4 regions of the Citrobacter rodentium NBRC 105723 genome follow, and region 4 is predicted to be linked to each of the others. Evidence: predicted binding sites of a transcription regulator. Region 4 holds the regulator's gene; each other region holds the start of a gene.

Region 1 (7,835 bases), 660 kb from region 4:
GTTACCGCTGTATAAGCGTTCGTAATAACGCTGAGTTGCCGGATGGCGGCGTAAACGCCTTATCCGGCCTACAACCGTAGCCCCGCTAAGCGTACCGCCCACAGGCCTGATAAGCACAGCGCCATCAGGTAAATTAGCGCCGGATGGCGGCGTTCCGCCTTATCCGGCCTACAATCGCAGCCCCGCTAAGCGCGCCATCCGTAGGCCTGATAAGCGCAGCGCCATCAGGCAAATTAGCGCCGGATGGCGGCGTTCCGCCTTATCCGGCCTACAACCGCAACCCTATTAAGCGCACCGCCCGTAGGCCTGATAAGCGTAGCGCCATCAGGCAAATAGCGCCGGATGGCGGCGTTCCGCCTTATCCGGCCTACAACCGCAACCCCGTTAAGCGCACCGCCCACAGGCCTGATAAGCGCAGCGCCATCAGGCAAATAGCACCGGATGGCGGCCGGGTGATATTTCTCCCTTGCCTGCTCCGTCAGCCGCGCAGACGCCGCGACTGATCTTCGATTTTGCCGCTCAGACGGCGCTTCTGCATCGTTCTGGTCCAGCTTTTCGACAACCCGGCCGCCGACAGCAAACGGTGATACTGCTCATCATCAAACGGCATATGCCAGGCTATCGCAATCGCTTCCTGTACCGATACATCGCTGACGCGTGAAATCAGCTCCAGCGGCGCGTCGGTCGACACTTTCCCTGGCGCAATCACGCTGCACAACCAGCCGGTTTTACCGCTGTTTTGCATCTGGCTTGCCATATCGCTGATGCCGAAATGGAAGTTAAGCTTATGACACGGCGAACGCGGCTGCGTCACCTGAATCAGCGCCTCGCCCCAGCGCAGGATATCACCGATAAAGACATTCTCCTCGGTCAGCCCTTCCGTCGACAGGTTTTCGCCAAAAGCGGGCGCCGCGAACCGATCCGCCAGTCCGGGGAATTCACGCGCCCAGTACGCATAATGTTCGCGCGGGTAGTGGCACAGCGCGCGATCCGGCCCGCCGTGGATTTTCTTCTCCGCCTGCTGGTCGCCTTCCAGACCGCGCTCCGTCAGCATCAGCTCGCCATCGACCTGAATTTTGGCAATCGCGCTGGGACGGTTTCCCGCATAGTCCTGAATCCTGCCGGTAAATACCTCTACTGGATAGCGCATCTGTTCCCTCTCCCCGATAATTTGCCTTATTTAACCACAATTATTTTACTTCAGGTGCGCAAAATGAGAGCGCGATTCACATGATGCCGAAGGATACATGCTATCAATGAAGGTGTTTTTGAAACGCCATTTCATAATAAGGAGTCGACAACGTGACAGATCAAACGCAGTTTGCTGGCGTCTGGTGCCCCTCCATTACGCCGATGGATCATAACGGACAGATCGATCTCGCGGGGCTGAAGCAGCATCTTCAACGCCTGACCGAGGCGAAGATCGACGTGATTTTACTGATGGGCAGTATCGGGGAGTTCGCCTCCTTCTCTGTTGAAGAGCGGCTGTTGTTGATTCGCGAAGCGCGCGCCATGAGCACGCTGAAGATGGTTGCCAACGTCTCCGCCACCTGTTTGCAGGATGTGCTGCTGATGGCGCAGGAAGCGTATCGCTCCGGTTACGACGCGGTGATGGTACTGCCGCCCTATTATTACGGCCAGATGGCAAAACAGCTGTTGAGCTACTTCCGCCGGTTGGGGCAACAGCTTGACGGTAAATGGTTCGCCTATAACTTTCCGGCGCGCACCGGCTGCGATTTAACGCCGGAGCTGATCGCCACTCTCGCCGCCGAATTCCCGAATTTCGCTGGCATTAAAGATACCGTCGACTGCCAGTCGCATACCCGTAGCATGATTCAAGCGACCCGCGCGGTACGTGACGATTTCGCCGTGCTCTCCGGCTATGACGAGTATTACATTCCCAACCTGCTGGCGGGCGGCGCGGGGATTATCTCCGGGCTGAACAACGTTATGCCGGAGCTGTTTGTCAGCGCCCGTGAGGCGTTCCGGGCGGGCGATCTCGCCGCGTTACAGGAGATTCAGCAGAAGATCGGCGTCTATATGGCGATTTACGCCATCGGCGAGGATTTTGTCACCACCATCAAAACGGTGGTGTCGCGGAAGTTTGGCTACTGCACCGGCGTATCGCGCAATGCGGGCGGTGAACTGAATGAACAACAGTGCCGGACCATCGACGAGGTATTTGGCCGCTAAATGAAAATAGCCCGGCTTACCGGGCTTAAACAGGCCATTGCAGGCCGGATTGCGCTCGCGCCATCCGGCTAATTGACTTATTTTTTAGCCGCGAAACGGGCTGCTGCTTCGTCCCAGTTCACCACGTTCCAGAACTCTTTGATGTAGTCCGGACGACGGTTCTGGAATTTCAGGTAGTAAGCGTGTTCCCACACGTCCAGGCCGAGGATCGGGAAGCCGGATGCGCCAGAGATCGCTTCGCCCATCAGCGGGGAGTCCTGGTTGGCGGTAGAAACTACGGCTAGTTTATCACCTTTCAGCACCAGCCATGCCCAGCCGGAGCCGAAACGGGTTGCTGCGGCTTTCTCGAACTCTTCTTTAAATTTCTCAACGGAACCGAAATCGCGTTCGATAGCGGCCTTCAGATCGCCCTGCAGAGTCGTGCCTTTTTTCAGGCCTTTCCAGAACAGGCTGTGGTTAGCGTGGCCGCCCGCGTTATTGCGCAGGACGGTTTTCTTGTCGGCAGGCACCTGATCCAGCTTCGTAATCAGCTCTTCCACCGGCAGAGAGGCGAATTCCGGCAGGCTTTCCAGCGCTGCATTGGCGTTGTTTACATAAGTCTGATGGTGTTTAGTGTGGTGGATTTCCATCGTCTGCTTATCGAAGTGCGGTTCCAGGGCATCGTAAGCGTACGGCAGGGATGGCAGTGTATAACTCATAATCATCTCCATTATTATCGAGCGGCTGGTTGTTAATGCCGCGTAAGCAGTTGGTTCATTATAGTTAATTAAATGATATTGAAAATGATTATCAATGCCGTAGTTTTTGTGTGGTTATATTTTTGCCGCCCTTTTTTCGTTATGTGAGCCAAATCACCCACTTAACGATCTGATTGCCATCAACACCGCCACCGCGGCAATTGTCAAAAGGTTAATCATCTGCGCAATTTTTAAACTCATTACGTCGGAGGGGTAATACCGGCGATAAAAACAATGAGGATGACGTGATGAGTAACGCGATTACGATGGGTATTTTTTGGCATTTGATAGGCGCGGCCAGTGCAGCCTGTTTCTATGCTCCGTTCAAACAGGTCAAACAATGGTCATGGGAAACGATGTGGTCGGTTGGCGGGATTGTGTCGTGGCTGATCCTGCCGTGGGCCATCAGCGCCATGCTGTTACCGGACTTCTGGGGCTATTACAGTTCTTTCAACCTCTCAACCCTGCTCCCTGTCTTCCTGTTCGGCGCGATGTGGGGCATCGGCAACATTAACTATGGCCTGACCATGCGCTATCTCGGCATGTCGATGGGCATTGGCATCGCCATCGGCATTACGCTGATTGTCGGTACGCTAATGACGCCGATCATCAACGGCAATTTTGACGTGCTGATCAATACCGAAGGCGGACGAATGACCCTGCTGGGCGTGCTGGTCGCGCTGATTGGCGTCGGCATCGTCACCCGCGCGGGACAGCTCAAAGAGCGCAAAATGGGCATCAGGGCCGAAGAATTTAACCTGAAAAAAGGTCTGCTGCTGGCGGTAATGTGCGGCATCTTCTCCGCGGGTATGTCGTTTGCGATGAACGCCGCAAAACCGATGCACGAAGCGGCGGCCGCGCTGGGCGTCGACCCGCTGTACGTCGCGTTGCCAAGCTACGTGGTTATTATGGGCGGCGGCGCGCTGATTAACCTCGGCTTCTGCTTTATCCGTCTGGCAAAAGTGAAGAACCTGTCGATAAAAGCCGACTTCTCGCTGGCAAAACCGCTGATTATCTCCAACGTGCTGCTCTCCGCGCTGGGCGGCCTGATGTGGTATCTCCAGTTCTTCTTCTACGCCTGGGGCCATGCGCGCATTCCGGCGCAGTATGATTACATCAGCTGGATGCTGCACATGAGCTTCTATGTGCTGTGCGGCGGCATCGTCGGTCTGGTGCTGAAAGAGTGGAAAAACGCCGGTCGCCGTCCCGTCAGCGTGCTGAGCCTGGGCTGCGTGGTGATTATCATCGCCGCCAATATCGTCGGCCTCGGTATGGCAAGCTAATTGCTCTGATGACTGAGATGACGCCACTGACTGGGCGTCATCCCGGTTTCCCTGGTGAACACCACGGAAAAGTAATTACTGTCCTCAAAACCGCACTGCATGGAAATTTCACTGATCATCAGCCGACTGTGCTGCAGTAAATACTGCGCATGACAGATACGCACCTGCCGCTGATACTGGTTGATAGTCATGCCGGTCTGATTGCGGAACTGCTGTCGCAATACGCGTTCGCTGCACCCTTCCCGATCGCAAAATTTATCCAGCGCAAAGGCGCGCTCAAGGCTGCCTGCCAGCGCGGTGATCAGTTTATCAAGCAGCGTTTCGCTGGAGGTCGCCGGCAGGTTGTCTGTGGCGTAGCGATAGCGCTTCAGCGTCAACGCCAGTTGGGCGAAAAGCAGTTCCGCCATGTCGTTGGCGAGCGGCTCGCGCTGGTTGCTTTCATGCTCCAGTTGGCCGATCACCTGCCGCGCCTGGGCCATGCCGGTGCTGCCGAGCCGCCAGTGCGCCTGCCTTGTCGCGCCGTTAAAGCCCGGTATTACCGCCTTCCAGTCAACGTTGAGCTTCAGGCGTTCCGGGCAGTAAATAATGTTCTGCAAAACCAGATCGTTAACGGAGGTGTAGGAGTGTTTATCTTCGGCGCGAATGTAAAACAGATCGCCGCGGGTAATACGGTAGGGGCGATCGTTCAGCACATGCAGTCCGTTACCCCGCCAGACCATCACCAGTTCACAAAACTCATGCGTATGTTCCGCAAACACGTTTTGCGGATAGCGATCGGCGACGGCGACGGCCTGTTCGTCACCGGCAAAGAAATCTTTTTTTAACAGGACCAGCTGATTCGCCACCACGTTACCTCAACCTGAATATCTGCCGGATGGCGCTACGCTTATCCGGCCTACAGAACGCCATCCGGCATTCAAGGGAGTGATTATCAGCAAACTGGCGGCAAAAAACGGTGATAGCTTTCGCGTTACTGGAGCAACGCATCGCGCCCCTGACGGATATCGCGCGGGGACCAGTTAAATTCCCGGCGAAAAAGCGTCGAAAAGTGGTTACTGTCGCCAAAACCGCAGTGATAAGCGATCTCGGTGACGCTTTCATCGCTGTGACGCAGCAGGTGGCGGGCTTTAATCAGACGCAGGCGATTCAGATAGCGCTGCGGGGTTAATCCGGTATGTTGCTTGAGCTGGCGGTGCAGCGTGCGCAGGGAAAGCGAAAACCGCTCGGCCAGCGCCTCCCAGCAGATCTCCTCGGCGAAATGATCCTCCAGCCAGGCCATCAGCTGATTCAGCCGCGCATCGTTGTTTTCCGCCCCCTCCATCAGGCTGCTTCTGCGCAACAATACCAGCAGCTGCATAAACAGAATTTCGCGGTTCGCCAGCGCGGGAAGATCCATCTCATCGTCGTTCTGCTCCATCTGCGCCACCAGCTGGCGTACCTGCGCCAGCGCGCTTTGGTTTACCCGCCAGTGCGAGGGGTACATGCCGTCCCGCTCCTGGGGAAGCAGCTGATTCAACCCGGAGAGAAACTGAAACGCATCGGGCGAGCGATAGAGCACGTTAGTCAGACACAGATTGTCGGTATGTTCATATAAGTGCCGATCGTGGTCGCGAACAAAGCACACCGTGCCGCCGCTAATGGTATAGGGCTGGCCGTTAAAAACGTGAATGCCGGTGCCATGTTCCACAATCACAATTTCATGAAAATCATGATGATGCTCCGGAAAGGCAGACTGCGGCAGCCGGGGCTCAATGGCAACCGGCGCGTTACCTGATGGGAAAAAATCCACGCTGTGCAATACGGTCATGATGATCCCTTCCGGATGTAATGAACATGGCAAAATAGTAATTAAGGGTTATCAACCTCACCTTAAATTTTTGACCTGAAACCGTGCAAACAGCGTCGATTTTTCAAGAAAGGGCGGGAAAGATCAGGAATTGCGGTCGCCGTCACATCCACTATTTTGAGGCGTTTTACCGGAAACTGTGAACGTTATCACGTTCACCTTTGCTTTCTTGCCAGCGGCTAATTTTGCCTGTCAGTTACGAGAAGGTGCGCCAGAGCGAGGTTTTTTAGACTGGGCCTAATGAAACTCAGAAGGACCTCGCTATGACTTTTCGCCATTGTGTGGCTGTCGATCTCGGCGCATCCAGCGGCCGCGTAATGCTGGCGCGCTACGACAGTGAACACCGCACCCTGACGCTGCGTGAAATCCACCGCTTCGTGAACTGCCTGCAAAAACAGGATGGTTTCGATACGTGGGACGTCGACAGCCTTGAAGACGCCATTCGCCTCGGGCTGGAAAAGGTCTGCGATGAAGGCATTCGCATCGACAGCATCGGCATTGATACCTGGGGCGTGGACTTTGTTCTGCTGGATAAGCAGGGCCAGCGCGTCGGGCTGCCGGTGTCCTATCGCGACAGCCGCACCACGGGCATTATGCCGCAGGCGCAAAAACAGCTCGGCAAAGCCAATATCTATCAGCGCAGCGGGATCCAGTTTCTGCCGTTCAATACGCTGTACCAGCTGCGCGCGCTGGTCGAACAGCAGCCGGAGCTGGCGTCGCAGGTGGCCCATGCCCTGCTGATCCCTGACTATTTCAGCTATCGCCTGACCGGCGAAATGAACTGGGAATACACCAACGCCACCACCACGCAACTGGTCAATATCAACAGCGACGACTGGGACGATACCCTGCTGGCGTGGACCGGCGCGGATAAAGCCTGGTTTGGCCGCCCTGCGCATCCCGGCAATGTGATCGGCTACTGGATCTGCCCGCAAAAAAATCAGATCCCGGTGGTCGCCGTCGCCAGCCACGATACCGCCAGCGCGGTTATCGCCTCGCCGCTGGCGAATAAGCACAGCGCCTACCTCTCTTCCGGCACCTGGTCGCTGATGGGTTTTGAAAGCCTGACGCCGTACACCAACGACGCGGCGCTGGCGGCCAACATCACCAACGAAGGCGGCGCGGAAGGCCGCTATCGGGTGCTGAAAAATATTATGGGGCTGTGGCTGCTCCAGCGGGTGCTGAAAGAGCGCCAGGTCACCGACCTGCCGGCGCTGATCGCAAAAACGCAGTCGCTTGCAGCCTGCCGCTTCCTGATCAACCCCAACGACGACCGCTTCATCAACCCTGACGATATGTGCGCCGAAATTCAGGCCGCCTGCCGTGAATCCGGCCAGCCTGTGCCTGCCAGCGACGCGGAGCTGGCGCGCTGCATTTTCGACAGCCTGGCGCTGCTGTATGCCGATGTGCTGGGCGAACTGGCGAGCCTGCGCGGCGAAGCCTTTACCCAGTTACACATCGTCGGCGGCGGCTGCCAGAACGCCCTGCTCAACCAGCTGTGCGCCGACGCCTGCGGTATCCGCGTGATGGCCGGGCCGATCGAGGCCTCTACGCTCGGCAATATCGGCATTCAACTGATGACTCTGGACGAACTGAACAACGTCGATGAATTCCGTCAGGTGGTCACCGCCAATTACAACCTGACGACGTTTACCCCTAATCCAGACAGTGAAATTGCCCGCTATGTGGCGCAGTTTCGCTCAAAACGACAGACAAAGGAGCTTTGCGCATGACCACTCAACTGGAACAAGCCTGGGAACTGGCGAAACAACGTTT
Region 2 (7,835 bases), 1.1 Mb from region 4:
GCGGTCATCACCAGCGCCAGCACGCTCGGCAGCACGACCGGATTCAGCGCGCCCATAATGTCCAGGCTGCCAATCAGCGATTTGCCGTTTTCATCACTCAGCGACGGCATGGCGAAAATACCGGAGAATTTCACCGCCGGATCGAAAATCAGGCCAACCACGGAAATGCCAATGATGGTCAGTAAAATCCCGCCCGGCACCTTCAGCTTTTCCAGACCAATAATCACCGCCAGACCAATCAGCGACATGATGACCGGGAAGGTATCGAAATTCCCCAGCGCCACCGGCAGACCGTCCAGCGGGTTCTTAATCACCAGCCCCACGCCGTTGGCGGCGATAAGCAGCAGAAACAGGCCGATACCGATGCCGGTACCGTGCGCGACGCCCTGCGGCAGATTGCGCAGGATCCAGCTACGGATGCCGGTTGCCGAGATAATGGTGAACAGCACCCCCATCAGGAATACCGCGCCCAGCGCCACCGGCACGCTGATCTGCTGACCCAGCACCAGGCTGAACGCCGTAAACGCGGTCAGCGAAATGGCACAGCCGATCGCCAGCGGCAGATTCGCCCACAGGCCCATAACGATAGAGCCAAGCCCTGCCACCAGGCAGGTCGCCACGAACACGGCGGCAGGCGGGAATCCGGCTTTGCCCAGCATACCGGGAACGACGATAACCGAATACACCATCGCCAGAAACGTTGTTAACCCGGCAACCACTTCCTGACGGACCGTGCTTCCGCGTTGTGAAATTTTAAACCAGGCGTCAAGTGAACCGCCGGTACGCGCTGAAGGCGTAGACATAGAAAACATCCCCTGAGAGTTTATTTTTCGTTTTTATGCGTGGTGGACAATCCACTGCCAGCGAAACGTCAATTCCCTGTGCTCCGTCGCGACAAAAAGGGGAGTCGCAAAAAGCAAACGTTTAGCTCCGCGCATAAAAAAACGGGTGGTAAAAAAAAGCAAACGATTATCCAGCGATCATATGCCGCTTTTCAACCGAACTTTGTCGCTTTTTACCTATTTCTTGCGCTAACGACGAAGAAATCGTCAACTGATGCGCAAACGTTATCGTCGATGCGCAATCTGGCAACATATTTCACGCTGGCGATCTGCGTCGTCAGCCGCCGGGAAGGTCGAAAGGCCCGCCCTGCTGAATTGCCCGCTGCCAGGCCGGACGCAGCTCCACCCGCTTTTTCCACGCCTGGATGTGGGTGAGGTTGTCGATACCGCCGCGGGCCAGCAGGGCAAACAGCGGGAAGCTCATCTGAATATCCGCCATGCTGAACTGCTCGCCGGCAAACCAGGAATGGGTGGCCAGATGCGCGTCAATAAAGCGGGCATGGGTCTCCAGCTGCGGGTTGAGATACGCTTTTTGTACCCCTTTTCCCAACGCGCCGCCCAGCGTGCGCAAACCGAAAGGCACCGGCGGTTTGCCCAGGCTAACGAATACCAGCTTCATCAGCAGCAGCGGCATCAGCGAGCCTTCCGCATAGTGCAGCCAGAAACGATACTGCCGCTTCGCCTCTGCCTCAGCGGGCTTAAATTTGCCTTCGCGATCGTAGGTTTCCTGCAGGTATTCGAGAATCGCCCCGGACTCGGCGAGGATCGCGCCGTTATCTTCCACTACCGGCGACTTGCCCAGCGGGTGCACTTTTTTCAGGGCTGGCGGCGCGAGCATACTCTTTTCACGCTGGTAGCGGACAATCTGATACGGCAGCGATAACTCTTCCAGCGCCCAGAGGATGCGCTGGGATCGGGACTGATTTAAATGGTGCACCGTCAGCATGGCGTTCTCCCGTGATTTCATCTCATTAACTATAGAAAATTGTTGAAGATGGCGAAAAAAATTTGGCTAAAAAATCATCATTACGGCTGGAAAACCGAAGGCCGCGGCATACAATTACAGTATCAACACAAACCGGAACCTCCACCACGTGCCCGAATGAGGGGTGTTGATGTCGGGGGAAACCCTCCCGTGATATAAGCGGGATAGAGCGAAAGACAAAGACCGGGGAAAAAAACTAAAGCGCCCTTGCGGCGCTTTAGTTTTATGCGGCTTCTTTTGCCGGATGGCGCTACGCTTATCCGGCCTACGGCACTGAATGTTTACTCTACACTGCCGGATGGCGCTGCGCTTATCCGGCCTACGGCGTTGAGTATATGTTGCATGTCATCTGATATACGTTAATCATCCTCCAGCAGCCGCGCGCCGGTCCCCTGCTCGCCAAGCCGATCGCCAGGGTTACGCAACGGACAATCCTTACGCGACAGACAGCCGCAGCCGATGCAACCGTCCAGTTCATCGCGCAGCGACACCAGGGTATGAATGCGCCGGTCCAGTTCGTCGCGCCATTGCGACGACAGTTGCTTCCACTCTTTCGCGCTCAGCGTATGCCCTTCCGGCAGCACCCCCAGCGCTTCGCGGATAGTCGCCAGTGGGATGCCGATTCGCTGCGCGATTTTGATAATCGCCACATAACGCAGCACATCGCGCTTATATCGCCGCTGATTGCCGCTGTTGCGCATACTGCTGATCAACCCTTTGCTTTCATAGAAGTGCAGCGCGGATACCGCCACGCCGCTACGCTTCGCCACTTCACCCGGCGTCAGCAGGGCTTTTATGCGGGGAGATTTCTTTTCCATAAAACGCTTTACCTCAAGTTAACTTGAGGAATTATACTCGCCCGCAGACAAAAGACGAATCGAACACTGAGAAAGAGGCAGCCATATGTCCCATCAGCAAATTATTCAGACTCTTATTGAATGGATTGATGAACATATCGACCAACCGCTGAACATTGATGTGGTCGCAAAAAAATCAGGTTATTCAAAATGGTATTTACAGCGGATGTTTCGGACGGTGATGCACCAGACGCTGGGCGACTACATCCGTCAGCGTCGGCTGCTGTTAGCCGCCGTGGAGTTACGCAATACCGAACGCCCCATCTTCGATATTGCGATGGATTTAGGCTATGTGTCGCAGCAGACCTTTTCCCGCGTCTTTCGCCGGGAGTTTGATCGCACCCCCAGCGACTATCGTCACCGCCTGTAACATTACTGCCCGCGCGACGTCAGCAGCGCGGGCGGCTGCTGTAGCCAGTGGATAAACTCCTGCGGCGGCAGCGCCTTCGCAAAGTGCCAGCCCTGGCAATACTGCACGCCGCGCTTAAGCAGCCAGCTCACCTGATCCGCCGTTTCCACCCCTTCCGCGATGGTTTTCAGCCGCAGGCTTTGCGCCATCTCAATGATATGCTCCGCAATCAGGGGGCTGGTGCTGTTGGTGGTGAGCGTGTCGATAAACGACTTATCGATTTTGAGAATATCGACGTTCAGCGAGTAAAGATTGTGCAGGTTAGAGTAGCCGGTGCCGAAATCATCGATCGCCACTTCGTAACCCGCCTGGCGAAACGCCTGGATCACTGGCGTGGTTTTCGGCACATCGATAAAGCCCCGCTCGGTCACCTCCACCTTAATCTGCTGCGCCTGCACGCGGTGCTCACGCGCTTTTTCCGCAATCAGGGCTATCAGCCGGGAAGAGTGGAAATCGGAAGCTGAAAGGTTAATAGAGATATAGAGCTGCGGATGCGCGGCCAGAAAATCCCCCATATCGCGAAAAACCTCTTCCACGACATAGTCGGTAATCTGCGCGATCATCCCCTCTTTTTCCGCCAGCGGGATAAACTCAGCCGGGCTCATCACCTGTCCGTTGCCTCCCGGCCAGCGCAGCAGCGCCTCCGCCCCGACGCATTTCTCATTTTTGATATCAATGATTGGCTGGTAGTACACGCTAAGCTGGCGCTGCCTGAGCGCGCGCTGAAGCATTCTTCGCGGCGAACAGTACTGCCGACGCGCCCTCGCCCGCAGCAGGAGCAACAACAGACTACAGAGAATGGCGATCGGCAGGGCAATTAACAGCTGCTGCACCAGGTTGTGGTAGAACCGCTCCATCGAGGTCGACACAATCACCGCAATGGGACGTTTATCTGAATGGACGATGGTATAAAAACGGCCGCCCTGCTGAAACACAGGTTTGTCGCGCTGCACCAGCGGCAGAAGCTCAGCCGCCCATGCCTGTTCGCTAACGGAAAAGAAGGTGTTGGTTATCGTGTCATACACTCCCCAGGCCAGCGAGGGATCTTCACTCATCACCTCACTCCAGGACAGCGGATTAATCACCGCAACGTAGTTTCCACGTTGCATATACGTCATTTTATAACCAGTAAAAAATGGCGTATCGCGAAAATAATAAATCGAAACATCAGGTTTTCGTTTATAGTCCGCGCCCGGCATAATATAAGGCGTCGACGGCGCCATTACCGTCGAGCATAAAAAGCGTTCGCCCTGCGCATAAATTAACTCGTTGATATATAAACGCCCGCGAATAATATTCAACATTCGCTGGCGATGCGCTGGCGAACAGGGTTGCCCCTGATACTGCTCGGCGGCATCGCGGGCCAGGTCCACCTGTAAAATGACCTGTTCAGTTTTATCTAAAGCCAGCTGAGCGAAAGTAGCTAATTGTTGGCTGGTTTGCGAAACCGCCCGAAAGTGGGCAAACCAAAGCATCAGCATCATGGGGAGCAACACCGCCATGATTATCCCAAAGAGCCCCAGCATCTTCCGTCGCGCCCGATGATTCATTTCAGCCCTATTTCCCTGCATATTATGTGCCTGTTATCATCAAGGCAGATGCTAAATCACTGTGGTGGTTACGTTGCATGAATCTGTCAATATTAGCAACTGACTTTTATTAGTAAAAGTCCGATATTGACTACGGTTAATAATATACGCACATAAAACTAAACCTGAGGTAAAGCGCCATTTTGTTAAGCGTAATGCATTATCTGAAGCCGGTAAAAAATGATCAATTTTTTGCCGGATGATTCGCAAAATGGAATTAAGTTAAATTTATTCAGCGTTTATTTTTTGACAAAACAGAAAAGTTACGAATTTGTGTATATTTATTACGTTAAGCGCCGCCACGGCTGTTTTGCGGAGATCGTTAACGGGCGACCAGACGTTAACCCTGCAATTAATAAGGTTAAAAATCGTTCAAAAAAGTGGCTTTCGTGCTGGAAAACTCAGCGCTCAATGTGATATAGTTCACAAAAATCATGAAACAGAAACGCTGTTTCAATGATGTCGATCCGAATGCCTGTCGATAGCCAGAGCGTGCCGCGCCCGCCGTGAAAACGCCACGCTGTCAGGGCGCCTGCTATTTTCAGAGGAAATGTTTCATGGCTACCATAACCACTGGCGTGGTTCTTCTCCGCTGGCAGCTGCTGAGCGCAGTGCTCATGTTTTTAGCCAGCACGCTTAATATTCGTTTTCGCAAATCTGACTACATTGGCCTCGCGGTGATCAGCAGTGGTCTGGGCGTGGTTGCCGCCTGCTGGTTTGCGACCGGACTGCTTGGCATCACCATGATGGATATGTCTGCCATCTGGAAGAATATTGAAGCCGTTATGGTGGAGGTGATGAGCCAGACTCCGCCTGAATGGCCGATGGTTCTGACCTGATCCCCCCTTTCTCCGGGGGCCTGGCCGCTACGTCATCGCCCCCGCATACCATATTCGTGACGCTGACAGATGGGGCAGCGTTTATCTTCCGCGGTGAACGTGGCAAACGTTCGTCGGCAGTCCGGACAGACCTTACGCGTGAACGTAAACGTTGCAGGCTGGCTAACGCCCGCTACGGCTTTGGTCGCTATCGCCTTCGTCGGACACACCACCGCGCAGTTATTGCACCCCGTACAGCGCGCCGCGTCTGTGCGTAACGCCAGTTCATCAATCTTAATCACCTGCTGCTGACAAACCCGCTCGCACGCCCCGCACAGTACGCAGTTCACGGCATCAAGCAACACGGCATGTTCCTGTACATGCGGCATACCGCTTCGGCGCACACGCTGCGATGCGTCCACGCTGGCGGTCTGTACCTTCTCTTCACTGACGTGCAGTAAATGGCGGCGAAACACGTTGACGGGTTTCGTTGTCGGTGGAATTAACTGCCACTGCGGTTCGCCGAGGGCGTTAAGCTGGATGTTCAACGCCGCCACCGCCAGCACCCAGGCCGGATGGGCGTCCGGCTCAATTTCAAGCGCGCGGATCCCGTACTGAAGATGCCACATCAGCAGTTCATCAACCGACGCCGCCTGAGCGGTAAAAGGCGCGACCAGCATCCCGTGGCGAAACGGTCGCCGGGCGGTGGGCACATTTTCCAGCGCATCGACGGGGCAGGCAAACGCACAGTGACCGCAGCGAATGCAGCGCTCACTGTCCAGCGTAGCCGCGTTGGCAGTAAACGAGATAGCCCCGACGGGACACGCCTGACGGCAGGCGTCGCAGGTATGGCGAGGAAAATGCTGACGAACGCAGGACGCTCCCACACCTGGCGGTGCGGGAGTTTTCATCAGGGTAAAAAGGGTCATTAATGGATACTGAAGAACATAAAGCGCAGCAGCACTTCAGCGACAATCAGCCCCACTCCCCCCAGCAGTACGGCGGTGCGTTTCGCGCGCCATGCGCCAATGGCAAACAGCAGAGTGGCCAGAACGGACAGCGCCCAGGCGCAAATTCTCATTCCCGCCAGCTGGTGGAAGGCGACCAGCGGCTGATGCGGGAACGTCACCACATCGCTCAGGCTTGCGGTTGCCAGGAAGTTGATATATTCCGGCTGTACCAGCAGGCGAATGGCAGTAATCGCCAGTACCAGCACGGCGGCTACGCGCAGAAGCTTCGTCATGCCCGGCAGCAGGGCGTTGCCCATAACCGCGCCCAGAATACCCGCAGCCCCGAAGAACATGACCCAGGTATTAAAGTGCTGCCAGGTCGCCACCGATGAATGGACGTAAATGGCCCCCATACAGTAAACGTCGACCAGCCCGGCCAGTGTCGCCAGCGCAAGCAAAACGCGCGAGGGCTGTTTTTTAAACAGCACCAGCAGCGTTGCCATGCCAAGAATCGCCAGATAGAGGCTGGCAAAGACGATTTCCCGGCTCAGCCATGAGCTTGCCACATGACGCAGGGCGTTAAACGCGTTCAGCGGATAGCCGAGGTGCAGCGTCGAGGCGATAAGCCCCAGACCGCCCATCACGCAGGCGACCAGCATTGCCGGGAGCAGCGCGCGCCTGTCGCCGGCGCTGAAGGCCATAAACAACGTCAGGCCTACCGAGCCCTGCACCAGCAGGGTAAAAATCAGCAGCGGTAACTCATGCATGGCGTTTGCCTCCCTTTTCTGCACCCTGGTGTGGCTTAATCACTAAATTCGGATGCGTTATGGAGGAGTCGGGCAGTCCCTGCACGTCACAGACATTGCCGTATTGCGCGCGCAGTTCCTCAATCGGACCAAACTTAATCGCTTCCAGAGGACAGGTCGCCACGCATACCGGCTGCTCCCCTTTTACCAGCAGGTCGATGCACATATCGCACTTCGACATCTGCCCGGCCTGGGTATCCATCTGCGGCGCGCCGTAAGGGCACGACCATGCGCAGTAGCCGCAGCCGACGCATTTATCGGTGTTAACGCGCACGATGCCGTCGCCCGGACGTTTGTGCATCGCCGTGGTCGGGCAGTTTTTGGTGCAAATCGGATCGGCGCAGTGGTTACAGGAGATCGACATCGTATACGCGAAAACGTTATTCGCCACGCCGCCCTGGCCGGTGGCGACAAATCCGCCGCCATTGACTTCATACACCCGGCGGAAGCGGCGTCCCACTTCCAGGTTATGGCGATCTTTGCACGCCACCTGACACGCCTTGCAGCCGGAACAACGCGACGTATCGATGAAAAAACCAAGCTGCTTGTCGCTGACTGACGGATACTCTTTAAACTGAC
Region 3 (7,835 bases), 1.9 Mb from region 4:
CAATAAGTTAATCCATGTCGTAAGGATCATTATGAACGCATTGTTAGCAAACCCTTTTAAAGAAGGACTGCGAAAAGGAGAGGTTCAGATCGGGCTGTGGTTGAGCTCGACGACCTCCTATATGGCGGAAATCGCCGCTACTTCGGGTTATGACTGGCTGCTCATCGACGGCGAACATGCGCCGAATACCGTGCAGGATCTGTATCATCAATTGCAGGCCATCGCCCCCTATGCCAGCCAGCCGGTCATTCGTCCCGTCGAGGGGACGAAAGCGCTGATTAAGCAGGTACTGGATATCGGGGCGCAGACGCTGCTGATCCCGATGGTCGATACCGCAGAGCAGGCGCGTCAGGTAGTGGCTGCCACTCGCTACCCGCCGCTGGGCGAGCGCGGCGTGGGGGCCAGCGTCGCCCGGGCGGCGCGCTGGGGACGCATTGATAACTATATGGCGCAGGCCAATGAATCGTTGTGCCTGCTGGTGCAGGTCGAAAGCAAAACCGCGCTGGATAACCTTGATGCGATTCTCGACGTGGAAGGCATTGACGGCGTGTTTATCGGGCCTGCGGATCTGTCGGCTTCCCTGGGCTACCCCGATAACGCCGGGCATCCGGAAGTGCAGCGAATCATTCAGGAGAGCCTCCGGCGCATACGCGCCGCCGGTAAAGCGGCGGGATTTCTCGCGGTTGACCCGGCTATGGCGCAAAAATGCCTGCAGTGGGGAGCCAATTTCGTCGCCGTTGGCGTCGACACCATGCTTTATACCGAGGCGCTGGATCGCCGGCTGGCGATGTTTAAAGCTGTCAGCTCAGCGACCCCGGTAAAAAGTAGCTACTGAGTAAACGTGCCGGATGGCGACGCTTCGCTTATCCGGCCTGCTTACGGCATCAGTGGTGGCTGGCTATGACCTCATCAACAGAGATACCGGTGATGGTCAGCACCAAATCACGTTCGATCCCTTTCTCGATCATCATTCGCGCAATGCGCAGCGCCTCTTCTCGGGTGCCTGTTTGCTTACCTTCGCGTAATCCTTGCTGCAGGCCTTTTTGCAGCCCCTCCTGCAATCCATGACGGTGGCCTTCCTGCCGCAGTCGTTCTGCAATTGTCATCAGTCTCTCCTTATGATGGGGGGAACGTTCGGCGACCTCACGGATAAAATCGCTAAAGCGCATCGCATCGCCGTACTGCACCAGATAATTAAACAGCGTTTGCAGCTGGCTGTCATTAGCAATACCGGTAACTAACAGCGTCACCAGCCGGTCAACCAGACCCATCAGATCGCGATCCCGGATATGCTTTTGCATAAGCTCAAGCAGAGCAACGCGCTGGTGTTGCATGATTTCGTCATCAGGCACCACCGTTATGTCCACCAGCGGAAAGGCCTCCGTATAGAGCTGCCGCGCCAGCTGCGGATTATCAAATTCGTCCAGCCAGTTTAGCGACCAGGGATACGGGCTTTGCACGCCGTGGTAAAACAGCATCGGGATCACCAGCGGCAGCGTTTTATGCCCGGCATCCAGATGATGTTGCATTGCGGCGGTGGCATAGCGCATGAGCCGAAAGGCCATGTGCGGCACGGCAGTGCTCTGATGTTCAATAACGCAATAGATATAGCCTTCGCCTTCTTTTGTTTTCAGCGACCACACGACGTCAGAATAATATGCGCGGAGCTCCTGTTCGATAAACGTGGTGGCTTCCAGCCTGAGCGTTGTTAAATCGCACAATTCGCGCAATGGCGTGGGAAGATGGATGTTGAGAAAGTCCCGCGCCACTTCAGGACTGGAAATCAGCTTTTTAAATACCGCATCGTGCGGAGTGGATGTGGTTGAATGCGTCATGGTCGTCCGTCACCTCAACATTGTGTTGTCGTGACGGTACAGGCTGATGGCGCGGGTTGCATTGGCTGAATAAAGGCTTTGCGCGGCGGGACGAGGGAAAGTTGCTTGCGGTTGCAACGCATGCAGTTTTATGGAAAGAGTCACGCAAAAATGCCGGATGCAATCCGGCATGGATGTGATATTCAGGCTCTGCGTTTTGCGCCGTCGGGCAAGTGCGTTAGCCGAGCGCCTGCGCTAACAGCGTAATCGGATGTTCGCAACGCTTGCTGGTGGACATCTCAATTTGCCATTTACAGGTTTCGCAGTCGGTAACCACGATATCCGCGCCGCTCTCTTCAATCTGCTTAAACAGCGGCGCGCCGATGGATTGCGAGGTCGGGTAGTTCTCTTTCTTGAAGCCATACGTCCCGGCGATGCCGCAGCACTGAGAATCGAGTACCGTCAGTTCAAGCCCCGGGATCCGCCGCAGCAGCTCCAGGGTATACAGCGTCCAGCCCATTTTCTCCATATGACACGGCGTGTGGTAAACCACCTTCAACGGCAAGGGTTTCAGCGGTAGCGTTTTACCCTCATCCAGTTTGCGCCACAGCCAGCGGGTAGCCAGTTCGATATGTTCCCGCAGGCCGCTGTTGTCGACGTCAAGTACTTCCGGATACTCGTCGCGCAGGGCAAAGGTGCAGGTGGAGGAAGTGGCGATCACCGGGATGCCCTTCACGCCAATCGCTTCGCGCAGCGATGCCACGTTGCTCACCGCCTGTTTCCGCGCTTTGTCGGTAAAGCCGTTGGCAATCAGCGGTACGCCGCAGCACTTCTCTTTACTCAGCAGTTGGACGCCGGTGCCCATCGCGTTCAGCACCCTGATTAAATCTTTCCCAAGCTGCGGATGGTTATAATTGACAAAGCAGCCGTGGAAGAAGGCGACCTGATCCCGATACTGCGCCTGCTGCGCAGCAACGCTGCGATACCAGCGGCGGAAGGTGCCAAAAGAGTATTTCGGCAGGGTGCGACGATGGTCGATTTTCAGCGCATAATCGAGCAACTGACGTACCGGCTTCAGCGACGTTGCGGTATTTACCACCGGGGCGAACGGCGTGGAGACGCTGCCCATCAGATCGGTATGGCTTAAGATGAAGTTACGCAGCGACGGGCGCGAAGTGTCATATTTCGCGCGGGCGCGCTGAATAATATCGCCAATCTTCACATCGGACGGACAGGCCACTTCGCAGCGTTTGCAGTTGATGCAGTATTTCAGCGCCTCGTCGTACAGCGCGCCGTCTTTCAGACGCAGACGCTCGCCGTCAGGGCCAGCCTGTTTCGGACCTGGATAGCCCGGATTCACGCGGCTTACCGGGCAGGCGGTGGTGCAGACCGTACATTTGATGCAGCTTTCAAAACGTGTATCGCTCATTGTTCACCTCCGGCGCGTGCGGCGATGTGATGGGCGGCGTGCAGGGCGGTGACCGCACAGACGCCGCCTCCGCATCCCTGAGCTATCGGGTCGAACCCGGCGAGCACTGAACCGATGGCATAGAGTTTATCCACCGTCTGGCCAGCCAGCGACGGACGTAGCGCCGCATCGGTCGTAACGCCAAACTGCTGCCAGGGCTGCGGGGCAAAGAAATCGCGCTGATACCATTCGGCGCGGGTTGCCGCTTGCTGTACGTCCAGTCCGAGGATCGGCTCACGAACGCCGTCGCGTCCGGCGACCAAGCCGCTGCTAAAGAAGCTGCCGCTGGCCAGCACCGCAAAGCGCGGACGCAGGGGAATATCGGCATGATTGCGCGTCCAGATCTCGCTCACCACGCCATTTTTACAGGTGACTTTTTTGACCTCGTCGCCGGGCATCCAGATGCCGCCCTGCCGAACAAACTGACGCTGAAGCTGAGTGTGCAGACGAATGCCCAGCACCGACGGCGGTAGCGTCGGCAGCAGGGTAAGCGAACAGGGCAGGCGCTCGTTAAGCCAGCGCCAGAGCGCGTCGTCCGCGAGGCCAAAGCAGGCGGGCATCATCAGCATTTCGCAGGTTTGCGCCGCGGGCAGCAACGCATCGTACAGCAGCGACCAGTTCTCTTCATTATCGAGAAAACGGGCAATATTCACCGCGCGAAATTCGGTGGCGTTATCACGCAGCACGTCCAGTTCAGGCAGTTCAATCTCGGCGGTGTCGACCTCCATGCCCTGCTGACGCAGAGATGCCGCCGCAAGGTGGGCCTGAAAATCGAGCAGACCGCTGATGCCAACCACGCAAAGGCGTCTGGCGCTAAGCGGCCAGACCGGGATTTCCGGCGAGCTCAGCCAGGTGGCGCGCAGCGTACCTAGTGGTGTAACCCGCTGGTGGGATTGCCGCACTGCGCCCTGCAAACGCGCGCCGGAGGCATCAAGAAGCGCCTGCGCCTCTTGCGCGAGGGTAAGCACATTGTCTGCCCCCAGCAGGGTATAGGGGTGCGCGGGGGCCTGTTCGCGCAGCGCCGCCAGTCCTGCGGTAATCTCCGTCACCGGTTGACCATCCGGCAGCGCGCTGAGCAGATCCAGCGATCCGGAGGAGAAGTGCAGCGCGCTCTGGCCGCGGGTGACAATCGCGCAGCGTAAACCGTGCTTTTGTAACTGCAACCCGCAGAGTAGTCCGGCGAGGCCGCCGCCCATAATAACCGTATCAAATCTCATCGCGCGGCTCCTTTTCCAGTCCACATAATCCCTGATACACCCAGCGGGTAAATTCGCTTTCGCGCAGTGCGTCGCCCCAGGCAATCGGCTGTACGCCTTTCCAGCGCTCATTAAGGAAGTCAGAAAGTTGACTGATGGATTGCGCGGCGGTGGTGATATTAAAGCGTTGCAGCAGACCGGCGGCGCGGCAGGCGCAGAGTTCGCCCTGGCAGGTGCCCATCCCCACGCGGGTGCGACGTCGCAGGTCGAGCAGACTGTTTACATTCAGGTTTTCCACCGCGTACTGCACCTCGCCTGCGGTGACGGCTTCACATTCGCAGACCAGGCTACGGTGCTGACGCCCCTGGCTTAACCAGGCGGGTGTACGATCGCCGTGACGATAGACGGCGGAACCGCGCAGCGGCGCGGGCAGGGAAATTACGCGCTTAAGCGTCGTTTCCGTCGGTTCGTGCGAGCCGGGCAGCGGCGTATCAGCGGTGACGCAGGGGCGGCTATTGCCCAGTTTGCGACAGACCGCATCGGTAGCCCATTCCGCCATCAGCCGGTAGGTCATCAGTTTACCGCCGGTGATGGTGATAAACCCCTCCATCCCGTCGCGCTCGGCGTGATCGAACAGTACGATGCCGCGACTGACGTTACGTCCGCTCGGATCGTCGTCGCTGGCGACCAGCGGGCGCACGCCGGAGTAGGCGCGCAGGATCCGGGTCTTCGCCATTACCGGCGCCAGTTTTTCCCCTTCGCGCAGCAGAATATCCACTTCGTCTGCGGTGACGCGGTTGCTGTCGATCTCGTTGTAATCAATGTGCGTGGAGGTGGTGCCAATCAGCGAAATGGTATCACCGGGCACCAGAATATCGGCGTCGGATGGTTTCCGGCAGCGGTTGATAACGTGCTGATTGATTCGGTGATCCATGATCAGCAGCGACCCTTTCGCCGGGAACATGCGGATGTTCAGGTCGGCATATTCCGCAATCCGCTGTCCCCAGATACCGGCGGCGTTCACCACTACCGGAGCGCGCAGGGTCTGGGTTTCGCCGCTGAGATGGTTGCGCACGTATACGCCGCTCACCGTTGCGCCTTCGCGGATTAATCCGGTGACCTCATGGGCGGTGAGAATAATGGCTCCGTGTTCTTTCGCATCCAGCATGTTCGCAGCGGTGAGACGAAACGGATCGACGGTGCCGTCAGGCACTTTGACCGCGCCGATCAGCTGTGGGTTAACCGACGGTTCGATAATGCGCGCCTGTTGCGGATCGATCGCTTCGGCGCGGATCCCCGCCTCTTCGCAGGCGCGAATAAAGGTGGACTGAAAAGAAAGCTCATCTTCCGGCAGGGTAATAAACAGGCCGTCGGTTGGCTCCACGCAGTGACGGGCGATACGTTTGAGGATCTGGTTTTCGCTGATGCATTCGCGCGCCGATTCCGCGTCAGTTACCGCATAGCGTGCGCCGCTGTGCAGCAGACCGTGGTTACGGCCGGTCGCGCCGGTGGCGATATCATGGCGCTCAACTAAGATAACACGCAGCCCGCGCAGCGCGCAGTCGCGAGCGATACCAGCGCCTGTAGCGCCTCCGCCAATGATAATCACGTCACTGGTTTGCGAGTCGCGAGTATTCATTGTTTTCCCTCACAGTTCGTTTTTTATCATTTAGCCACATAAAAAACAGGGTTTGTTTGATTTCGCGCATATTCACTCATGATTCGAAAATGAAATGTGATTTCATGCGCCTTTTTGAACATTTGTCATTAAACCGTAACAATATGTGCTGTAATTCACATTAACGATATGTATCTTTACTTAACATCGCGCCCACAACTGGAAGCAGCATGGGCGGTTCATACGAACTGCGGTGTTGACCACTAATAAAGAGACGGGCCACGGAGGCTACATTATGTTGAGTATTTTTAAACCAGCCGCTCATAAAGCGCGCTTGCCTCAAGCGGAGATCGATCCGACCTATCGTCGTCTTCGCTGGCAGATTTTCCTGGGGATATTCTTTGGTTATGCCGCGTACTATCTGGTACGTAAGAACTTTGCGCTTGCCATGCCATACCTGGTGGAGCAGGGTTTTTCTCGCGGCGATCTGGGGTTCGCGCTGTCCGGGATCTCCATTGCCTATGGATTTTCGAAATTCATCATGGGCTCGGTTTCCGATCGCTCGAATCCGCGCGTTTTCCTGCCAGCCGGTCTGATCCTTGCGGCGGCAGTGATGCTGTTCATGGGCTTTGTGCCATGGGCGACATCGAGCATCGCCATTATGTTCGTGCTGCTGTTCCTGTGCGGCTGGTTCCAGGGAATGGGGTGGCCGCTGTGCGGACGCACCATGGTGCACTGGTGGTCGCAGAAGGAGCGTGGCGGTATCGTTTCGGTGTGGAACTGCGCGCATAACGTCGGCGGCGGTATTCCTCCGCTGCTGTTCCTGCTCGGTATGGCGTGGTTTAACGACTGGAAAGCTGCGCTGTATATGCCGGCATTCGGTGCGATCATCGTCGCTCTCTTTGCCTTCGCTATGATGCGCGATACCCCGCAGTCCTGCGGCCTGCCGCCGATCGAAGAGTACAAGAACGATTATCCGGATGACTACAACGAAAAAGCGGAAGAGGAGTTGACCGCCAAGCAGATCTTTATGCAGTACGTTCTGCCGAACAAACTGCTGTGGTACATCGCTATCGCTAACGTGTTTGTTTATCTGCTGCGCTACGGCATCCTCGACTGGTCGCCGACCTATCTGAAAGAAGTGAAGCATTTTGCGCTGGATAAATCGTCCTGGGCCTACTTCTTATATGAATACGCAGGGATTCCGGGGACGCTGCTGTGCGGCTGGATGTCGGATAAAGTGTTCCGCGGCAACCGCGGCGCCACCGGCGTATTCTTTATGACCCTGGTGACAATCGCCACTATCGTTTACTGGATGAACCCGGCGGGTAATCCGACCGTCGATATGATTTGTATGATTGTGATCGGTTTCCTGATTTATGGTCCGGTCATGCTGATTGGTCTGCACGCGCTGGAACTGGCGCCGAAAAAAGCGGCGGGGACGGCGGCAGGCTTCACCGGCCTGTTTGGCTACCTCGGCGGCTCCGTGGCGGCGAGCGCCATCGTGGGTTACACCGTTGACTTCTTCGGTTGGGACGGCGGCTTCATGGTGATGATTGGCGGTAGCATTCTGGCTGTGATTCTGTTGGTGGTTGTCATGATTGGCGAAAAACGCCATCACGACGAGATGAAGCTGAAACGCAACGGAGGCTAACGGTATGAAAACAACATTAAAGAATCTGAGTCTGGCGCTGATGATGGCCGGCATGGTGATGGGCAGCAGCGCGCTGGCGGCCAGT
Region 4 (7,835 bases):
AGTTCGATGTAGGTGTGAATGGCGCCGATTTCCAGCAGGCCATCTTCCAGCAGTTGCGAAATGCGCAGGCTCTGGGTACCAGAGAAAGAGAAGTCCAGCTTGCGGGCAATCCCCTTTTCAAAGATATCCAGATGCTCGCTGCGGCCAACGCTTGGCATGATCATGTGCAGGTCATGCACTTTTTCGGGATTCACTTCAGCCAGCATGCGGGACAGAAAATCGGCCTGCTTCTGGTTATTCCCCTCTAATACCACCCAGTCACCCGGCGCGATCAGTTTTTCCAGCATCGCGGTCAGGTCTGCGGTCGGCAGAACCTTGCCCTGCACCGGTACGGAAGCCAGGCGCCGCTGCTTCTCGGTGCGGCGGGTATTCCAGACGCGTGCTGGCGTTTGCCCAGATAACATTATTAACCTCCTGATTCAGCTAATCATTTTGATTGCTTAACACTGGATAGAGTGTGCGCCCTGGTGAGAAAGTCATCAATTAAGCGTAGAGGAGGATTGTTAGCCTGAGAGTAATAATTGGAGGAACAATTTGTGATCAGGATCACCTGTTCCCGCCGCAAATCGCCGGGTGCGACGGATTTTTTCATCAACATGGCAGGCAAGTGACGGTATAGTAGTCGGCTGATTACGAGAAACCATCGCATCCGTTATGACCCAAATTACCTCGCCTGACCTCAATCTCGCCGCCGCCGATTCGCGCGAGTTTCGCCCAATGCGCGGCGTTCGTAACCGTCATTTACAGACCATGCTGCCGCGACTGATCCGCCGCAGGGTAAATGTCGACGCCCACTGGCAGCGGCTGGAGCTGCCCGACGGCGACTTTGTCGATCTGGCCTGGAGCGAAGACCCCATGCAGGCGCAGCATAAACCACGGCTGGTGGTGTTTCACGGACTGGAAGGCAGCCTGAACAGCCCGTATGCGCATGGCCTGATTGAAGCGGCGCAGAAGCGCGGCTGGCTGGGGGTGGTGATGCATTTTCGCGGCTGCAGCGGCGAGCCGAACCGTATGAACCGCATTTATCACTCCGGCGAAACCGAAGACGGCAGCTGGTTTCTACACTGGCTGCGGCGCGAGTTCGGCAACGCGCCGACCGCGGCGGTGGGCTATTCGTTAGGCGGTAATATGCTGGCCTGCCTGCTGGCGAAAGAAGGGAAAGATATCCCGCTGGATGCGGCGGTAATAGTTTCCGCGCCCTTCGTGCTGGAAGCGTGCAGTTACCATATGGAAAAAGGCTTTTCCCGCGTTTATCAGCGCTATTTGCTGAATTTATTGAAGGCGAACGCCTCGCGCAAACTGGCGGCCTATCCCGGATCGCTGCCAATCGATCTGGCGCAGCTGAAATCCCTGCGCCTCATTCGCGAATTTGACGATCTGATCACCGCGAAAATTCACGGCTTTGCCGACGCCATCGACTATTATCGTCAATGCAGCGCCATGCCGTTGCTGAACCGGATCGCCATCCCGACGCTGATTATTCATGCTAAAGACGATCCGTTTATGGATCATCACGTGATCCCCAACGCAGAAGAATTGCCGCCGCAGGTTGAGTATCAGCTAACGGAACACGGCGGACACGTGGGCTTTATCGGCGGCACGCTGCGCCGCCCGGAGATGTGGCTGGAATCGCGCATCCCCAATTGGCTGACAAGGTATCTGGAGGCTTAACGATGATCGTTCCCTGGCAGGACATTTCGCCCGAGACGCTGGACAATTTGATCGAAAGTTTTGTCTTGCGCGAAGGCACCGATTATGGTGAACATGAACGCTCACTTGAGCAAAAGGTCGCCGACGTCAAACGTCAATTACAGAGCGGAGAAGCCGTGCTGGTCTGGTCTGAGTTGCACGAAACGGTCAACATCATGCCGCGCAAACAGTTTCGCGAATAACCCTGCGCTTCTGGCCGACTGTAATAATAAGACCAATCTTTTGATGGAGTTATCATGTCTGCCAAACATCCGGTGATTGCGGTAACAGGATCCAGCGGCGCGGGGACCACCACCACCAGCCTCGCGTTTCGTAAAATTTTTGCCCAGCTAAACCTGCGCGCAGCCGAGGTGGAAGGCGACAGTTTTCATCGCTATACCCGTCCGGAAATGGATATGGCGATCCGCAAGGCCCGCGACGCCGGGCGGCACATCAGCTATTTCGGCCCTGAAGCTAACGACTTCGGTCTGCTGGAACAGACCTTCATTGAATACGGGCAGACGGGCAAAGGCCAGTCGCGCAAATATCTTCACACCTACGACGAAGCCGTGCCGTGGAATCAGGTGCCCGGAACGTTTACCCCCTGGCAGCCGCTGCCGGAACCGACCGACGTGCTATTTTATGAAGGACTGCACGGCGGGGTGGTGACGCCGCAGCACGATGTCGCGCGCCATGTCGATTTGCTGGTCGGGGTGGTGCCTATCGTCAACCTGGAGTGGATCCAGAAACTGATTCGCGACACCAGCGAGCGCGGCCACTCCCGCGAGGCGGTAATGGACTCCGTGGTGCGCTCAATGGATGACTATATTAACTACATTACGCCGCAGTTTTCCCGCACCCATATTAACTTCCAGCGCGTGCCGACGGTGGATACCTCCAACCCGTTCGCCGCTCGCGGTATTCCATCGCTGGATGAAAGTTTCGTGGTAATCCATTTTCGTAATCTGGAAGGCATCGATTTTCCCTGGCTGCTGGCGATGCTGCAGGGGTCTTTTATTTCCCACATCAATACGCTGGTGGTGCCGGGCGGTAAAATGGGCCTGGCGATGGAGCTGATTATGCTGCCGCTGGTGCAACGGCTGATGGAAGGGAAGAAGATCAAGTAAGGCGAAATCTTGCCAGATAACGCCTTCTCCAGCCCGGAACAGGCTACAAACGTAGGCCGGGCAAGCGAAGCGCCCCCGGCAGTGTGCCGGATGGCGGCTAACGCCTTATGGCCTACAGATTGCGCAAAACCTAAGCCGCAATCACCTCATACGAGTGGGTAATGTTTACCGCTTTTTCCAGCATCAGCGCCACCGAGCAATACTTCTCCGCGGAGAGATCGACCGCCCGCGCCACTGCGGCATCTTTCAGGTCATTACCCGTAACGATGAAATGCAGATTGATATGGGTGAACAGACGCGGCGCTTCTTCGCGACGTTCAGAGGTCAGCTTCACTTCGCAGTTGGTCACATCCTGACGGCCTTTTTGCAGAATGGAAACCACGTCAATGGCGCTGCAACCGCCAGCGGCCATTAACACCATTTCCATCGGGCTGGGGGCCTTATCGCCTGAGTTGCCGTCCATCAGGATCTGGTGCCCGGAAGCCGACTCGCCGAGGAAGGTTAACCCTTCAACCCATTTAACACGCGCTTGCATATCTCGTAACTCCAATGTTGCAATTTTCCCCACAGATTACGCGCCCGCGACAAATCTCGCAACGGAAGGCGACCTGCGTCATGCTGAAGCGAGACACCAGGAGACACACAGCTAAAGCTATGCTAAAACAGACGAGATGCTACGGTGCGTTGACGTACTGTGTATGCACAGGATTTCATATTAAAGGCTGCTGCCGTTATTGACAGCCTCTTCCCGGGAAGCGGGAAGCACATTTTTGCAACCCCAGAGACAGCGGTGTTTTCTGGCTCTGGAGACAGCTTATAACAGAGGATAATCGCGCATGGTGCTTGGCAAACCGCAAACAGACCCGACTCTCGAATGGTTCTTGTCTCATTGCCACATTCATAAGTACCCGTCGAAGAGCACGCTGATTCACCAGGGTGAAAAAGCGGAAACGTTGTATTACATCGTGAAAGGCTCGGTAGCAGTGTTGATTAAAGATGAGGAAGGGAAAGAAATGATCCTTTCTTATCTGAATCAGGGTGATTTTATTGGCGAACTGGGCCTGTTTGAAGAAGGCCAGGAACGTAGCGCATGGGTACGAGCTAAAACAGCATGTGAAGTGGCGGAAATTTCCTACAAGAAGTTCCGTCAGCTGATCCAGGTCAACCCGGATATTCTGATGCGCCTCTCTTCCCAGATGGCCCGCCGCCTGCAGGTCACCTCAGAAAAAGTCGGCAATCTGGCTTTCCTTGACGTGACCGGGCGTATCGCCCAGACGCTGCTGAATCTGGCGAAACAGCCGGATGCCATGACCCACCCGGATGGTATGCAGATCAAAATCACGCGCCAGGAGATTGGTCAGATCGTTGGCTGCTCCCGCGAAACCGTTGGTCGTATTCTGAAGATGCTGGAAGATCAAAACCTGATCTCCGCGCACGGTAAGACCATCGTCGTTTACGGCACGCGTTAATCCCGTCGGAAACGGCGCGTTACCCCGGTAGCGCGCCGTTTTTGTTTTACCGATGTGGCGCAGACTGATTTATCACCCGGAGATCAACTACGCACTCCGTCAGACGCTGGTGCTGTGTTTGCCCGTGGCCGTCGGCCTGCTGATCGACCAGCTCCATCTGGGCCTGCTTTTTTCCCTCGTTCCCGCCTGCTGCAATATTGCCGGGCTTGATACGCCGCACAAACGCTTCTTCAAACGCCTGATAATCGGCGCGTCGCTGTTCGCCGGTTGTAGTCTGATCATGCAGCTGCTGCTGGCCCGCACGGTGCCGCTGCCGCTCATTCTGACTGTCCTGACGCTTATCCTCGGCGTCACCGCGGAAATCAGTTCGCTCCACGCCCGCCTGCTTCCCGCGTCGCTGATCGCCGCGATTTTTACCCTCAGTCTGGCGGGGAATATGCCGGTCTGGGAGCCGCTGCTGATCTATGCGCTGGGCACGCTATGGTACGGGCTGTTTAACTGGTTCTGGTTCTGGCTGTGGCGCGAACAGCCGCTGCGCGAGTCGCTGAGCCTGCTGTATCGTGAACTGGCAGACTACTGCGAAGCCAAATACAGTATGCTGACTCAGCACGCCGATCCGGAAAAAGCCCTGCCCCCGCTACTGGCGCGCCAGCAGAAAGCGGTTGACCTGATCACCCAGTGCTATCAGCAGATGCACATGCTGTCGGCGCATCGCAATAATGATTACAAGCGGATGCTGCGCGCCTTTCAGGAGGCGCTGGATTTGCAGGAGCATATCTCGGTCAGCCTGCACCAGCCGGAAGAGGTGCAAAAGCTGGTGGAACGCAGCCATGCGGAGCAGGTGATTCGCTGGAATGCGCAAACCGTCGCCGCGCGCCTGCGGGTGCTGGCGGATGATATTCTGTACCACCGCCTGCCCACGCGGTTCACCATGCAAAAGCAGATTGGCGCGCTGGAAAAAATTGCGAATCAGCATCCGGACAACCCCGTCGGTCAGTTCTGTTACTGGCATTTCAGCCGCATCGCCCGCGTACTGCGCACCCAACGTCCGCTCTATCGCCGCGATCTGATGGCCGATAAACAGCGCCGCCTGCCGTTATTTCCTGCGTTGAAAAATTATCTTTCCCTGAAATCACCGGCGCTGCGCAACGCCGGACGCATCAGCGTGATGTTAAGCATCGCCAGCCTGATGGGGAGCGCGCTGCATCTGCCGAAACCTTACTGGATCCTGATGACGGTGCTGTTTGTCACCCAGAACGGTTACGGAGCGACTCGCGTGCGTATCCTGCACCGTTCAGCCGGTACGCTGGCGGGACTGATTGTCGCTGGCGTGACGCTGCACTTCCATATTCCGGAAGGGTATACCCTGCTGCTGATGCTGTTTATCACGCTGGTGAGTTATCTGATCATCCGTAAAAACTACGGCTGGGCGACGGTGGGATTCACCGTGACGGCGGTATATACCCTGCAATTGTTAACCCTGAACGGCGAACAGTTCATCATCCCGCGGTTTGTCGATACGATCATCGGCTGCCTGATCGCCTTTGGCGGCACCGTCTGGCTATGGCCGCAGTGGCAGAGCGGCCTGCTGCGAAAAAACGCCCACGACGCGCTGGAGGCGGACCAGGAGGCCATCCGCCTGATCCTCAGCGACGATCCGCAGGCGACGCCGCTGGCCTACCAACGAATGCGGGTCAACCAGGCGCACAATACGCTGTTTAACTCGCTCAATCAGGCGATGCAGGAACCGGGCTTTAATAGCCACTATCTGGAAGATATGAAGCTATGGGTGACCCACAGCCAGTTTATTGTCGAACATATTAACGCCATGACCACCCTGGCGCGCGAGCATACAATGCTGACGAAGGAGCTGGCGCAGCGGTATCTGCAATCGTGCGAAATTGCGCTTCAGCGCTGCCAGCAGCGGCTGGAGTATGACGGACCGGGAAGTTCGGGGGATGTGAATATTCTGGAAGCGCCGGAGATGCTCTCCCACGGGCCGTTAAGCACTCTCGAACAACATCTGCAGCGGGTGCTGGGACATCTGAACACCATGCACACCATTTCGTCGGTGGCCTGGCGCCAGCGGCCGCACCACGGGATCTGGCTCAGCCGTCGGCTGCGGGACAGGAAAGGTTAGCGGTCCTACATCCAGACTTATACTCCCGTAGGCCTGATAAGCGCAGCGCCATCAGGCTGAACAACGCCGGATGGCGGCGTTGCCTTATCCGGCCTACATCCAGACTTATACTCCCCCAGGCCTGATAAGCATAGCGCCATCAGGCTGAACTGTGCCGTATAGCGGCGTTGCCTTATCCGGCCTACATCCAGACTTATACTCCCCCAGGCCTGTTAAGCGTAGCGCCATCAGGCTGAACAGTGCCGGATGGCGGAGTTGCCTTACCCGGCCTACGGCTTGACGACCTTCGCCACCGCCTGCGCAAAACGCTGCATTCCGTCGTCGATATCCGCCTCGTCCACCACCAGCGACGGGGCAAAGCGCATAACGTCAGGTCCGGCATTCAGCACCATGATCCCCGCCTTCGCTGCGGCATACAGGAAATCGCGCGCCCGCCCCTTATACTGCGGCTTCAGCTCCGCGCCAATCAGCAGCCCCATGCCGCGAATATCGCTAAACAGGTCAAACTGCTCGTTAATCTGTTGCAGATGCCGGACAAATTGTTGTCGTTTCGCCTGTACGCCGTCTAATACCGCTGGCGTATTAATGATGTCGAACGCCGCCTCCGCCACCGCGCAGGCCAGCGGGTTGCCGCCGTAGGTGGAGCCATGCGACCCCACGTGAAACGCTGAGGCAATCTCCCGGGTGGTCAGCACCGCGCTTATCGGGAAGCCGCCGCCCAGCGCTTTCGCGCTGGTCAGAATGTCCGGCGTCACGCCGTAGTGCATATAGGCAAACAGATCGCCGGTGCGCCCCATGCCGCTTTGAACCTCATCAAACACCAGCAGCGCCTGATGCTGGTCGCAAAGTTCTCGCAGCCCCTGCAAAAACGCCGGCGTTGCCGCCAGCACGCCGCCTTCACCCTGAACCGGCTCCACCACCACCGCGCAGGTGTGGTCGTCCATAACCGCTTTCACGGCATGGAGATCGTTAAACGGTACGTGGATGATATCCGCCGGTTTTGGCCCGAAGCCGTCGGAGTATTTCGGCTGGCCACCTACGGTGACGGTAAACAGCGAACGCCCATGAAAGGCATTGTGAAAAGCGATAATTTTGGTTTTGAATGGACTATGACGCACGCAGGCGTAATGACGCGCCAGCTTGAAAGCCGTTTCGTTCGCTTCCGTACCGGAGTTCATAAACAGCACCCGCTCGGCGAAGGTGGCGTTAATCAGTTTACGTCCCAGACGCAGCGCCGGTTCGTTGGTGAATACGTTGCTGGTATGCCACAGCGTTTCCCCCTGGGCTTTCAGCGCCGCTACCAGCGCCGGATGGCAATGTCCCAGCGCAGTGACCGCAATCCCGCCAGCAAAATCGACGTAATCTTTGCCCTGCTGATCCCAGACCCGGCTACCATTGCCTTTCACCGGA

Evidence for each region. Region 4 encodes CRP, which controls carbon source genes, mostly activating them, when cyclic AMP is high. Its sites were predicted from a motif close to ATGTGANNNNNNTCACAT; they were not measured.
Region 1: rhaS (HTH-type transcriptional activator RhaS) is a predicted target of CRP. The motif match lies at 6,151-6,168, and genes of this name have one in related genera.
Region 2: K7R23_RS09310 (YjcB family protein) is a predicted target of CRP. The motif match lies at 5,094-5,111, and genes of this name have one in related genera.
Region 3: glpT (glycerol-3-phosphate transporter) is a predicted target of CRP. The motif match lies at 6,261-6,278, and genes of this name have one in related genera.

The regions. Positions count from the first base shown of each region.
Region 1 covers NZ_CP082833.1:1,544,450-1,552,284, reverse strand. The annotation lists gene cpxA (envelope stress sensor histidine kinase CpxA) at 1-25, shown strand, start outside; gene yiiM (6-hydroxyaminopurine reductase) at 479-1,150, opposite strand; gene K7R23_RS07305 (dihydrodipicolinate synthase family protein) at 1,303-2,193, shown strand; gene sodA (superoxide dismutase [Mn]) at 2,271-2,891, opposite strand; gene rhaT (L-rhamnose/proton symporter RhaT) at 3,179-4,213, shown strand; gene rhaR (HTH-type transcriptional activator RhaR) at 4,210-5,058, opposite strand; gene rhaS (HTH-type transcriptional activator RhaS) at 5,184-6,020, opposite strand; gene rhaB (rhamnulokinase) at 6,323-7,792, shown strand; gene rhaA (L-rhamnose isomerase) at 7,789-7,835, shown strand, end outside.
Region 2 covers NZ_CP082833.1:1,959,730-1,967,564, forward strand. The annotation lists gene ghxP (guanine/hypoxanthine transporter GhxP) at 1-803, opposite strand, end outside; gene K7R23_RS09290 (glutathione S-transferase family protein) at 1,120-1,788, opposite strand; gene soxR (redox-sensitive transcriptional activator SoxR) at 2,187-2,645, opposite strand; gene soxS (superoxide response transcriptional regulator SoxS) at 2,731-3,054, shown strand; gene K7R23_RS09305 (EAL domain-containing protein) at 3,057-4,643, opposite strand; gene K7R23_RS09310 (YjcB family protein) at 5,240-5,521, shown strand; gene K7R23_RS09315 (4Fe-4S binding protein) at 5,554-6,411, opposite strand; gene K7R23_RS09320 (dimethyl sulfoxide reductase anchor subunit family protein) at 6,429-7,217, opposite strand; gene K7R23_RS09325 (DMSO/selenate family reductase complex B subunit) at 7,210-7,835, opposite strand, start outside.
Region 3 covers NZ_CP082833.1:2,789,644-2,797,478, forward strand. The annotation lists gene K7R23_RS13190 (MFS transporter) at 1-6, shown strand, start outside; gene yfaU (2-keto-3-deoxy-L-rhamnonate aldolase) at 32-835, shown strand; gene K7R23_RS13200 (Rpn family recombination-promoting nuclease/putative transposase) at 885-1,835, opposite strand; gene glpC (anaerobic glycerol-3-phosphate dehydrogenase subunit GlpC) at 2,053-3,243, opposite strand; gene glpB (glycerol-3-phosphate dehydrogenase subunit GlpB) at 3,240-4,499, opposite strand; gene glpA (anaerobic glycerol-3-phosphate dehydrogenase subunit A) at 4,489-6,117, opposite strand; gene glpT (glycerol-3-phosphate transporter) at 6,392-7,750, shown strand; gene glpQ (glycerophosphodiester phosphodiesterase) at 7,755-7,835, shown strand, end outside.
Region 4 covers NZ_CP082833.1:886,742-894,576, forward strand. The annotation lists gene mdcA (malonate decarboxylase subunit alpha) at 1-404, opposite strand, end outside; gene K7R23_RS04225 (hydrolase) at 655-1,671, shown strand; gene K7R23_RS04230 (YheU family protein) at 1,674-1,892, shown strand; gene K7R23_RS04235 (phosphoribulokinase) at 1,947-2,816, shown strand; gene K7R23_RS04240 (OsmC family protein) at 2,947-3,351, opposite strand; gene crp (cAMP-activated global transcriptional regulator CRP) at 3,653-4,285, shown strand; gene K7R23_RS04250 (YccS/YhfK family putative transporter) at 4,338-6,425, shown strand; gene argD (bifunctional acetylornithine/succinyldiaminopimelate transaminase) at 6,695-7,835, opposite strand, start outside.